2 regions of the Streptomyces sp. NPDC057963 genome follow, and region 1 is predicted to be linked to the other one. Evidence: riboswitches for the same ligand, from Rfam matches in the RefSeq annotation. Region 1 holds a riboswitch; the other holds the start of a gene.
The links. Region 1 has a riboswitch for cyclic di-AMP ahead of ACFVT1_RS26415 (C40 family peptidase). Riboswitches for the same ligand answer to the same signal wherever they lie in the genome.
Positions count from the first base shown of each region.

Region 2: another riboswitch for cyclic di-AMP. It lies ahead of ACFVT1_RS15995 (transglycosylase family protein); the one in region 1 lies ahead of ACFVT1_RS26415 (C40 family peptidase).

Region 1 covers NZ_JBHVPX010000012.1:51,537-57,214, forward strand. The annotation lists gene ACFVT1_RS26390 (helix-turn-helix domain-containing protein) at 1-587, opposite strand, end outside; gene ACFVT1_RS26395 (ATP-binding protein) at 791-1,222, shown strand; gene ACFVT1_RS26400 (dienelactone hydrolase family protein) at 1,349-1,921, shown strand; gene ACFVT1_RS26405 (LysR family transcriptional regulator) at 2,127-3,065, opposite strand; gene ACFVT1_RS26410 (LysE family translocator) at 3,138-3,773, shown strand; partial or broken gene ACFVT1_RS26415 (C40 family peptidase) at 3,842-4,312, opposite strand; cyclic di-AMP (ydaO/yuaA leader) riboswitch at 4,316-4,502, opposite strand; gene ACFVT1_RS26420 (hypothetical protein) at 4,883-5,191, opposite strand; gene ACFVT1_RS26425 (ATP-dependent Clp protease proteolytic subunit) at 5,199-5,678, opposite strand, start outside.
Region 2 covers NZ_JBHVPX010000006.1:85,415-91,092, forward strand. The annotation lists gene ACFVT1_RS15975 (exopolyphosphatase) at 1-214, opposite strand, end outside; gene ACFVT1_RS15980 (DUF501 domain-containing protein) at 306-914, opposite strand; gene ACFVT1_RS15985 (septum formation initiator family protein) at 976-1,446, opposite strand; gene eno (phosphopyruvate hydratase) at 1,597-2,883, opposite strand; gene ACFVT1_RS15995 (transglycosylase family protein) at 3,219-3,995, opposite strand; cyclic di-AMP (ydaO/yuaA leader) riboswitch at 3,999-4,170, opposite strand; gene ACFVT1_RS16000 (transglycosylase family protein) at 4,471-5,445, opposite strand; gene ACFVT1_RS16005 (cytochrome P450) at 5,551-5,678, opposite strand, start outside.

The sequences.
Region 1 (5,678 bases):
GTCAGATGGCGCAGCTGGTTGTGCATCACCCGGCACCCGCCGACCTGACGTCGCAGCACCGCTTCGTCGAGCACCGCGCTCAGCCGCAGCGGCGGATCGGTCCGCAGCACCCCCTGCCGGGCGAGCCGTACCTCCACCAGGGAGTCCAGCTGACGGGCGGGCAGCCCGTCGAGTGACGCCCGGGTCACCGCACGGGCGTAGTCCGCCGTCTGCAGGAGCCCGGGGACCACCGAGGTCTCCAGGGTCCGCGCGGTACGGGCCTGGGACTCCAGGCTGATGAAGTCGCGGTACTGGGGCGGAATCAGACCGCGATAGGCATGCCACCATCCGGTGCCGCCACCACCCGCCGAACCCGCCAGCGCCTCCAGGAGCGTGCGCAGTTGCGGATCGTCCACGCCGTATACGTCCAGCAGCCGTGCCACATCGGCCGGCCGCACTCCACTGACACCCGTCTCGATCCGGCTGACCTTCGACTGGTGCCAGCCGAGTATCCGCGCGGCGTCCCGACTGGTCAGTCCCGACGCATGGCGCAGACTCCGGAGCTCCTCCCCGAGCTTGCGGCGCCGTACCGCAGGGCCATGGTGCATCTGCGGCCTCCCTCCCTCTTCTGCCGAGCGGACAGTGTGGCGTCCGCATGCGGCCTTGTGCGGCAGGTTCACCGCATTGAGCGACAGATATATGCATATCTTGGTGGATCGCCGTCACAGGGGGCAGCATCAGTGGCAATCTGGCGCGAAGCGCAACCCGGACCGAACGTGGGTCGGTCCGGGTGGGAAAGGGGCGGCTCGCCATGGCAGACCACCAAGAAGCAAGCGTCACCCTGCCGAGCGAGCCGGTCTCGGTCGCGGCGGCCCGCAGATATGTGGACCGGGTGCTCACCGAATGGGGCCTGGCCGCCGGTACCGAGTTCGCCGACAGCATCCGGCTCATCGTCTCGGAGCTCGTGACCAACGCCGTCCAGCACACCTTCGGGCAGTCGCCCACCTTCACCGTGGACCTGAAACTGGAGCGGGAGGAGGAGTTGCGGATCGGGGTGACGGACAGTCACCCGCGCCGGCCGCGGCGACTGCCTGCCGCCGTTCAGCAGGACAACGGGCGAGGTTTGGTGATCGTCCGCTGTCTGGCCAAGGAACGCGGCGGCCGACTCGCCGTCACCCCCACCGCCGACGGCGGCAAGACGGTCTGGATCGAGCTCCCGTGGAACCTCCCCGTACAGAACTGACCGGCTTTTGTCCGCGGTGTTCTCCGCGGTCGGCCGACGGCTGCGGCAGGTTCGCCGAGCGCACTCCCCGGGCAGCGCGCTAGATTTGCGGATCGATCCCTGCCCGACGGCTGTTGGAGTTCCGCAGTGACCGAAGTTGTGCTGTTTCACCATGCTCAGGGCCTTACCCCGGGCGTGACGGCCTTTGCCGACGCATTGCGCACCGAAGGCCATACCGTGCATACGCCCGACCTGTACGAAGGCCGCACCTTCGACACCCTGGACGCGGGACTGGCGCATCTGGAACAGATCGGCGTCGACGAAATACTCGCTCGCGGCGTGCTGGCGGTGGCCGACTCACCGGCCGAGCTGGTCTACATCGGGTTCTCCCTCGGCGTGCTGCCGGCGCAGAAGCTGGCCCAGACGCGGCCCGGCGCCCGCGGTGCCGTATTCGCCCACTCGTGCGTGCCGAGTTCCTGCTTCGGAACGTGGCCGTCGCAGGTCCCGGTCCGCATCCACGCCATGGAGGAGGACCGTCTCTTCACCACCGAGGGCGACGCGGACGCCGCCCGCGCACTCGTCGACGAGGCTCCCGATGCCGCATTGTTCCTCTACCCCGGTGACCGGCACCTGTTCGTGGACAGCTCGCTGTCGGCCCACGACGCCGAGGCTGCCGCGCTGATGCTCGACCGCACACTGACGTTCCTCCGCTCGCGGTGAACCGGGTCCGGTGCCCGCGACCGGCCGGTCTCGGGGCCGACGCCGATCGGGCCCCGGGCGGCGATCCGCCCCCGCGAGGATCCCGCCCACCACCGCGCGGCGACGGCCGAACGGCCCGAGCGGAGTCGGGCCCGCGGGCGACGGCCCGGCGGGGCGCCGGCCGCCGGACGGGGCGGTGGGATGCCGCACGTCCCCGACCGCGTGATCATCCGCCCTCGCCGCCCGGTCGCCGGGCCGACGCCGCCCGTCCGAACCCACTGCGCAACAGCGCCTGAAGCGTCGCCGCGGCGGCGCTCGCCCGGTCACCGCGGTGCACCACCGAGATCGTCCGCCGGAACGAGGCGGGTTCGAGCCGTCGTACGGACAGTGGCGTCGGCGACATTGCGGCGACCATCTCCGGGACGACCGCCATCCCGATGCCCGCGCTGACCAGCGCGCAGACCAGCGCGTAGCCGGGCGACTCGCAGACCACGGCGGGTGTCGCCCCCGCCCGGGCCAGCGCCTGTTCCACCCCGCGACGCGGCGGATGTGTCGGCGCACTGCTGATCAGCGGCCGTCCCGCGAGCTCCGTCACCGGCAGCCGACCGGTGCCTTCGGCCAGCATCTGCCCCACCTCCGTGATCAGGACCAGTTCCTCGACCAGCAGCGGCTCGGCGAAGACGCCGGAGGGCCAGGCGGCCGGGGGTGCCGGCTCGTACACGTGGGTCAGCGCGAGGTCGACCTCGCCGGCGGCCACCGCGGCGACGCCGTCCGGTGGCTCGTACTCGGTGACCGCCAGTTCCACGTCCGGGTGGGCGCGGCGGAAGGCGCTCAGGACCGGCGGCAGCAGATGGATGCCCGCGGTGGTGAAGGTACCGACCCGGAGGCGCCCGCCGGAGAGCCCGGACAGCCGGGCCAGCTCGTGACGGGCCCGGTCCATCTCGTCGAGGATCCGCCGGGCGCGCCCGGCCAGCAGCTCTCCCGCCGCGGTGAGGCGCGCCCCCCGGTGGTGGCGCACCAGCAGCGCGGCGCCCGCCTCCCGCTCCAGCTTGGCGAGCTGCTGGGAGAGGGCGGGCGCGGTGTAGCCGAGGCGGGCGGCGGCCCGGGTGATCGATCCGGCCTCGGCGACCGCCACCAGCGCCGCGAGCCTTGTCGGGTCGTACATGAAGCGTTCCTTTTGGCAGACCCAGAAGATTGCAAGTACACGCTAAAGGCTCCGTTGGTCCAGGGTGGACCCATGGACGCACAACTGATCGCCTTCACCGGGGTCGCCGCGGGCATGGTCGCGCTGCCGGGCGCGGACTTCACCGTCGTCGTACGCAACGCGCTCGCCTCCCGGTCGGCGGGGGTGGCGACCGCGCTGGGCGTTGCCGGGGGACTCCTCGTGCACACCGCGCTTGCCGTCGCCGGGCTCGCCGCGGTGCTCGTGGCGGTGCCCGTCCTGTTCCGCACCGTCCAGCTGCTCGGCGGGGCCTATGTCCTCTACCTGGGCATCAGCGCCCTGTACGCGATACGGCGCCGCACCACCACGGACACGGAGGGGACCGCGGACGAACCGGCCGGCCGGGGATCCCTACGCGCGCTGCGTCAGGGGTTCCTCACCAATGCCCTCAATCCCAAGGCGCCGGTGCTCTTCCTGAGCCTGTTGCCCCAGTTCGTTCCCGACGGGCAGCCGCCGCTCCCGAGGACCTTGCTGCTCGCGGTGATCGTCGTGCTGCTCGCCCTGGTCTGGTTCCCCGCCGTGGCGCTTCTGGTGGACCGGATGGGCCGGTGGCTGCGCCGGCCGCGTGCCGCCCGCGCCATCGAGGGCGGCAGCGGCGCGGCGCTCACCGCGTTGGGGCTGGTGCTGGTGTCGGGTCCCCTGGTGCACTGAGGCCCCTCCGTGCCGAGGTTCCGCTGCGCCGAGAAGGGCGGACCGGCGCCGGAGGCCGGGCTCGTCCGGCGGACCCGCCCGTAGTAGACGCGCTTCGTCCAGATCTTCTCCAGCCGGACCACCGCGCCGGTCCTCGGCGAGTGCCAGATCTTGTTGTGACCGGCGTAGATCCCGACGTGGTAGACGCTGCGGCCGGAGTGGAAGAAGACCAGATCGCCGCGTTGCCTGTGCGAGGCCGAGATGTGGCGGGTCCTGTTGTACTGCTGCTGGGCCGTGCGGGGGAGCTTCTTGCCCGCCTTCTTGAACGCATAGGACGTCAGGCCCGAGCAGTCGAAGCGGTTGGGGCCGGTGGCCCCCCAGCCGTACGGCGAACCCTTTTTGGAAGCGGCGACCTTGAGCGCCTTCACCGAGAGAGTCGCTGCCTGGGCTTCCGGAGCGGCGCCGGGGGCGAGCATGGTGCCGCCGACGGCGGCCAGAGTCAGAACCGAGGCCGTGCCGGCCCGGGCGAGCAGAGACGGGACATGAACCTGCGCAGTCATGCGCAACCCTTCGTCAGCCGCCTGTGAAGGATGACCTGTCGGGTTCGGGCTGGCGAAGTTGCCCGGCCGCGCTCGGCGGCTTCACCCCGAGGGCCGACCGTTGATCCGGTCGACCCGTTGTGCTCGGGTCCTCCACTCCTGCCGATCCACTTCTGTCGACCAGTCATCCGGGCGGCGGCAGGACTCGGCGTCCGCCCGGACCGCCCCGCCGCGGTGGCGGGGGCTTGTCGTCCCAGGGATCTTGACTCACCGACTGCCGGATTTCCGAGGGGAAACAGCGATTTGTGAGGCTCCTCACGACTGATCCGTTCGGGTGGAGCCGACGCTTTCGGGGAGCCCTGGCGGTCACTCGGACCGGTCCCGCACCAGGGCGGAATCAAGGATTCCGTCCACTGCTCATCCGAAAAACGCAAGTTGAGATATCGCTCGTGAGGGGGACTCTCTACGCCGAAAGAGCGAGGAATTCCGACGTGGCCACCGGGCGTGTCGCGAAGGGGAGTTGGCTGACCCCTCGGGCGGGGTGGGGGGAGTTGGGCGGGCGGTGCCGGGGCCCGGTGAAGAACCGGCTGATCAACTTGCCGGTGCGGGGGGTACGGTGACGCGTCCGGCCCGCCGTTCCCCGTCCAGTACCCGCAGCGCCCGCGCCAGGGTGGCGGCGTGGATCCGCGCCTCGCCGCGCTCGTGCATCAACACGAGGGCGTCCCGCAGTGCGCCGGCCCGTGAGGCCAGTGCCTGTGCGGCCCGCAGGGCGCTGTAGGTGTCGCTGCCGTGGGCCGGGTTGATGCGGCCCAGTTGGTCGAGGACTTCGAGATAGCGGTCGATGAACTCCCCCTCGGCGCGTGTCAGTGCGGGGAGCGGCGGCAACTCTGGCGGCTGCATCGGGCGTTCACCGCGTGCCGTGCGGCGGGAGCGACGACTTCCGGTTCTCCGTGATGTGGTCCACCAGGCCGTAGGCCTTGGCGCCCGGGGCATCGAGGATGAGATCGCGCTCGATGTCGGTGGCGATTTGCTCGGCGTCGCGGCCGGTATGACGGGTCAGCAGTGTGATGAGCATCTCGCGGACCCGTTCCCATTCCCGGGCCTCGATCGCCAGATCGGACGGCTGGCCCTGCACCGGCTCGGTGAGTGCGGGCTGCTGCACGATGACCCGGGCGCTGGGCAGTGCGTGCCGCCTGCCGGGAGCGCCCGCCGCGAGCAGCACCGACGCGCAGGAACCCGCCTGGCCGAGGCAGTAGGTCTCCACCTCGCAGGTGAGGTACTCCATCGTGTCGTAGATCGCGGACATGGCCCCGAACGAGCCGCCGGGGGAGTTGATGTAGAGGGCGATGGGCCGGTCCGGGGCGGCGTGTTCCAGATACATGAACTG
Region 2 (5,678 bases), on a different contig from region 1:
GCTCCTTGATCACCTCCGCGTACTGGCGGCAGGCGGCGAACGTCCGCTCCAGGGCCTCGGGCGCGAGCCGGCCGGTGCGGTCGACGCCCTGGCCGAGGCGGACGATCTCCATCCGCCGGTCGAGCTCGGCGAACTCACCGGTGGACGGGTCCGCGTCGGCGACGAGCAGGCGGATGGAGTTGGTACCGCAGTCGATGGCGGCCACGCGGGTCATGGGTGCTCCTAGTCCGGGGGCGCAGCCCCCAATCACGCCCCTCCGGCGATCGAGGAGCGGGGGTCCGGGGGCGCGAGCCCCCGCAGAACGGTCAGCCCTCGTCCGGCGCGCCATCGGCCGGCCGGAACGCGAAGTGCCCGCCCTCCGACTCCTTGACGGTCCAGCCGTTCTTCTCCTCCGGCACGCCGCACGGCGAGACGCACGGCCCCTTGCGCCACCACTCCGGCAGCATCGCGATCGCCTCGTCGCCCAGCGGGTTCACCCCGGGCCCGGCGGCCAGCGAGTGCCCGACCAGCACATGCAGGCACTTCACCCGGTCCGGCATGCCGCCCGCGCTCGGGAAGCCCTCCAGCACCTCGATGGCGTCGCGCCGGGCAAGGTAGTCCTCGTGCGCGGCCCGGTACGCGGCGGCCAGCTCCGGGTCGGTGCCGAGGCGCTCGGTCATCTCCTTCATGACGCCGTTCGCCTCCAGCGTGCCGATCGCGGACGCGGCACGCGGGCACGTCAGGTAGTACGTCGTCGGGAACGGCGTACCGTCCTCCAGCCGGGGCTGGGTCTCGACCACGTCCGGGTTGCCGCACGGGCAGCGGTGCGCGATCGCGCGCAGCCCGCGCGGCGGGCGGCCCAGCTGCTGCTGGAACGCGGCGATGTCCGCCTCGGTGGGCGCGGTGGACTCGGTCTGCGGAGGGGGGGTTTCCATGCCTGCCTAGGTTCTGATCGGGCTGCTCGAACTGCGGTTCTGCAGAGGGATGAGAAGGGGTTCAGTCGCGGTCGGCGCTGTCGACGCCGTCCCAGAGGTTGGAGTGCCACGGCCGGCCGGACCCGTCCGTGTCGCCGTTGCGCTCCTTGACCGCGTCGGGGTCGATCACGGTGTAACCGGTCTCCCCGGGAAGAAGGTAGTGCAGGTGCTTGCGGGCCAGCTGCCTGATGTAGGCGTCGTCCTGGAGGCGCGCCTTCTCGTCGCGCAGCTCCTCGGTGCGGGTCCGGGCCTCCCGCGCCAGGCGCTCCTGGTCGGCGATCTCGTCCCGCTGCGAGACGTACTGACGCATCGGGTACGCAAGCGCGACCACCAGGGAGCAGACGACGAGGGCGAGGAAGGCCGCCCGGCCGGTGAGCCGGGAGCGGCGGGCCTGACGGCGGGTCTGCGAGCGGTAGACGCGGGCCGCGGTCTGCTCACCGAGCAGCCGCAGCCGGGTCGCGGTGGAGAACCGGTCCCGGTCCTTCGCGGCCATGTCTCCGCCTCCCCATTACGCACGTCCGTCCCCGCACACGGTACGGGACCGAGTGCGGGGACGGACGGAGGCCGGTGCCTTTGGCCCCTGACGGGCCTGTGCTCAGTTCACAGGGCGCCGTGCCCGCCGGTTCGCGGAGCGCCGTGCTCGTCAGTTCGCGGAGCGGAACCGGGGGAACGCGGAGCGGCCCGCGTACACCGCGGCGTCGTCGAGGATCTCCTCGATGCGCAGCAGCTGGTTGTACTTGGCGACACGGTCCGAGCGGGCCGGGGCGCCGGTCTTGATCTGGCCGCAGTTCACCGCGACGGCGAGGTCGGCGATGGTGACGTCCTCGGTCTCGCCGGAGCGGTGGGACATCATGCACTTGAAGCCGTTGCGCTGGGCAAGCTCGACGGCGTCCAGGGTCTCGGTCAGCGAACCGATCTGGTTGACCTTGACGAGCAGGGCGTTGGCGGAGCCCTCCTCGATGCCGCGGGCCAGACGCTCCGGGTTGGTGACGAACAGGTCGTCGCCCACGATCTGCACCTTGGCGCCGAGCTTGTCGGTGATGACCTTCCAGCCGGCCCAGTCGTCCTCGTACAGCGGGTCCTCGATGGAGACCAGCGGGTACGCGGAGACGAGCTCCTCGTAGTACTCGGTCATCTCGGCGGCCGAGCGGGACTTGCCCTCGAACTCGTACGTGCCGTCCTTGTAGAACTCGGACGCGGCGACGTCGAGTGCGAGCGCGATGTCCTTGCCCGGGATGTAGCCGGCTTCCTTGATGGCCTCGACGATGAGGTCGAGGGCGGCGCGGTTCGACTCCAGGTTCGGCGCGAAGCCGCCCTCGTCGCCGAGACCGGTCGAAAGCCCCTTGGTCTTCAGGACCTTCTTCAGCGTGTGGTAGACCTCGGCACCCCAGCGCAGGGCCTCGGAGAAGGACTCCGCGCCGATCGGGGCGATCATGAACTCCTGGATGTCCACGTTGGAGTCGGCGTGCGACCCACCGTTGAGGATGTTCATCATCGGAACGGGCAGCAGGTGCGCGTTCGGGCCGCCGAGGTAGCGGAAGAGCGGCAGGTCCGAGGCCTCGGAGGCGGCGTGGGCGACGGCCAGCGAGACACCGAGGATGGCGTTGGCGCCGAGCGAGCCCTTGTTCTCGGTGGCGTCCAGGTCGAACATCGCCTGGTCGATCAGCCGCTGCTCGGTCGCGTCGTAGCCGACGAGCTCCGGGCCGATCTGCTCGATCACGGCGAGGACGGCCTTCTCGACGCCCTTGCCCTGGTAGCGGTTGGGGTCACCGTCGCGAAGCTCAATGGCCTCGAACGCACCGGTGGAGGCGCCGGACGGGACGGCAGCACGGCCCGTGCTGCCGTCGTCGAGGCCAACCTCGACCTCGACCGTGGGGTTCCCCCGGGAGTCGAGGATTTCCCGGGCTACGACGACGTCGATGGACGGCACGAGGCATCTCCTTCTGGGATATGACACTGGTTGTGCAGGGTCACTTTGGCCTTGCGACAAGAGCCTAACCGGCCCGGCCCGCTCAGCCCGACGACCGCCCGTCCCCTGGGACGAAAAAGGACCCAAGGGCGCGCGTAAGCAGACAAACAGTCAGAATTTTACTGGTCAGTAACTACAACAGTTGAACGATCACCCAGAGGTGGCGCGCCTCGCGGAGGCGGCGCGTGGCGGCGCCGGCACCTCGCGGTGGTGGTGCGCGACACGGGAAACCCCGGCCCGGCGCGTACGGGGGAATGCGCGCCGGGCCGGGGTGCTCAGGGAGGAGAGAGCCTGGACTACTTGGTCAGGTGCAGCTGCTGACCCGGGTAGATCAGGTCGGCGTCCTTGACGATGTCCTTGTTCAGCTCGAACAGCTGGTGCCAGCCGCCCTCGACCTGGTGCTCGGCGGCGATCTCGCTCAGGGAGTCGCCGGAGACGACCTTGTACTCGCCGTCACCCTTCTTGACCTTCTCGCCGGTCGGGGTGGTGACGGTCTTCTTCGACTCGGCCTGCGGGGCGGCGGAGCGGTCCGAGCGGGAGGCGGCGGGGGCCTCGGTGCGCTCGGCCTTCTTCGGCTGGGCCTGCTGGACCGGCCGCGACTGCTGCTTCGGCGCGGCCGGGGCGCTCTGCTGCCCGGTGGCGCTGGAGCTGGAGCTGGACTTCGAGGAGGAGCCGGTGTCGACGCCCGGGTTGACACCGTCGTTGGTCAGGTTGCCGGCGCCGGCGCAGCCCCAGGCCCCCGGACCCTGCATGTCGAGCAGCCGCTCGGCGGTGGCGATCTGCTGGGCCTTGGTGGCCAGGTCGGCGCGGGGGGCGTACTGCGTGCCGCCGGCGGCGGCCCAGCTGGACTGCGAGAACTGCAGGCCGCCGTAGTAGCCGTTGCCGGTGTTGATGGACCAGTTGCCACCGGACTCGCACTGGGCGACGGCGTCCCAGGTGGCGACGGAGGCGGCGGAGGCGCCGGTCGCACCCATCAGCGGAACGACGACGGCGGTACCGGCGACACCGGCGAGCGTGGCGACGCGGACGGCCTTGGACGGGCGGCGGTGCTTGCCCTTGCCGGAAAACAGCATGGAACTTCCCCTCACCGACGCCTACGAGGTGAGCTGTCGGGTTCGGGCCAAGTGAGTTGCCCGGTCGCACGTCCTAGCACGCGACTTCACCCCAAGCCGGTCCTGATGCGTCCTTCGACGATCGGGCCCGGCGCTTACCTGGGTCCCCCGCTCCTGCCTACGGCGCTTTACGCGTCTGTTCCCTTCGACCGACGGCAGGATTCGGCGTGACGATCGACGGGGCCCGCGGTGCGAGCGGTTCCGACCGTAAACATACGCAACCCCTACATTCAAAGATGGACACATCGGACAATCAGCCCTTACTTGCATCTGAGGAACCGTCGTTTTCGCAGGTGGGAGGCGATACGGAAGGGCTCCCCGGGCGCGACACGCCAGTTGACGCAAAGAGACCCATGTCTCACTTACGCATAAGCGGACATAGGTCTCTGAACTACCCCAGATTTTGAGGCTCTTTCAGCCGATTATCAGACCGCTCTCACTCGGCCTTCACGTCGAGATCGAGGCTCTGGCCGGGGAGGATGAGGTCCGGGTCGGATCCGACGGCATCCTTGTTGACCTCGTACAGCGCGGGCCAGCCGCCGGGGACCTTCTGTGCGTCAGCAATCGCCCAGAGGTTGTCGCCGGAGCGGACGGTGTACGTGCCGTCGGCGGTCGACGCGCCCGCGTCGCGCGCGTCACCGTCACCGCGGGAGGCATGCCGGCCCGACTCGCGGTCGACGCCGCCGTTCGCGTTCCGGCCCTCCTCGGGGGCCGGTGCGCCGCGGTGCTTGCCACTCGTGCCGCCGGTCGAGTCGGCCGAGCCGGTCGGGTCCGAGGCGTCGGGCGCACCGGAGGACGGGGCGTCAGAAGACGTCCGGGACGGCTCGGCCCTGCCCGCCGGCCCGTGGGCGGCGCCCGCCCCCTTCGAACGGTCCGCGCTGCCCCTACCGCCCGTACCGCCCGAGGCGGCGTCCGGGGCGGCGTCCGACGGCGTGGCGTCCCCGGACGGGGGCGTCGACGCGCCGTCAGCCGGCTCCGTGCTCCGTGTCGGCTCGGCGGGGGGCGCGACCCCGGGATCGACGCCCGGCAGCGTCCCGTCCTCCGCGAGGCCGGAGATGACCGCACAACTGGGCCAGGCCTTCGGCCCCCGGTTCTCCAGGACCTTCTCGGCCACGGCTATCTGCTGCGAGCGGCTGGCGAGGTCGGCACGGGCGGCGTACGACTCGCCGCCGTACGCCTTCCAGGTCTCCTGCGAGAACTGCAGGCCGCCGTAGAGGCCGTTGCCGAGGTCGGCGCTCCACATGCCGCCGCTCTCGCACTCGGCCACCCGGTCCCAGGTCTTGGCGTCGGCCGCGTGCGCGCCGCCCGCGCCGAGCAGCGGGATGGCGATGGCCGATCCGGTCACGCCCGCGGCGACGACGATGGCGGGTGCCTGACGAGGGCGACGGTGTCTGCCGTTCGCGGAGCCCATGGGGATGCCTTCCGTGTGACTGACAAGTGACGGGTGAGTCGAACGGTGAACCTAGCGGGACTCGAACGCGTGTCACAAGTCGATGCAGCGCAGATCACGTGGAAGTCACAGAGTTGACTGTCCGTCATCTCGCGTCGGCGCGGGCCTCGGCTCGAACTCCACCGGCAGCGTGCGCAGTCCACGCATGATGAGCCCGCCACGCCACCGCAAATCGGTAGATTCCACCGCAAGTC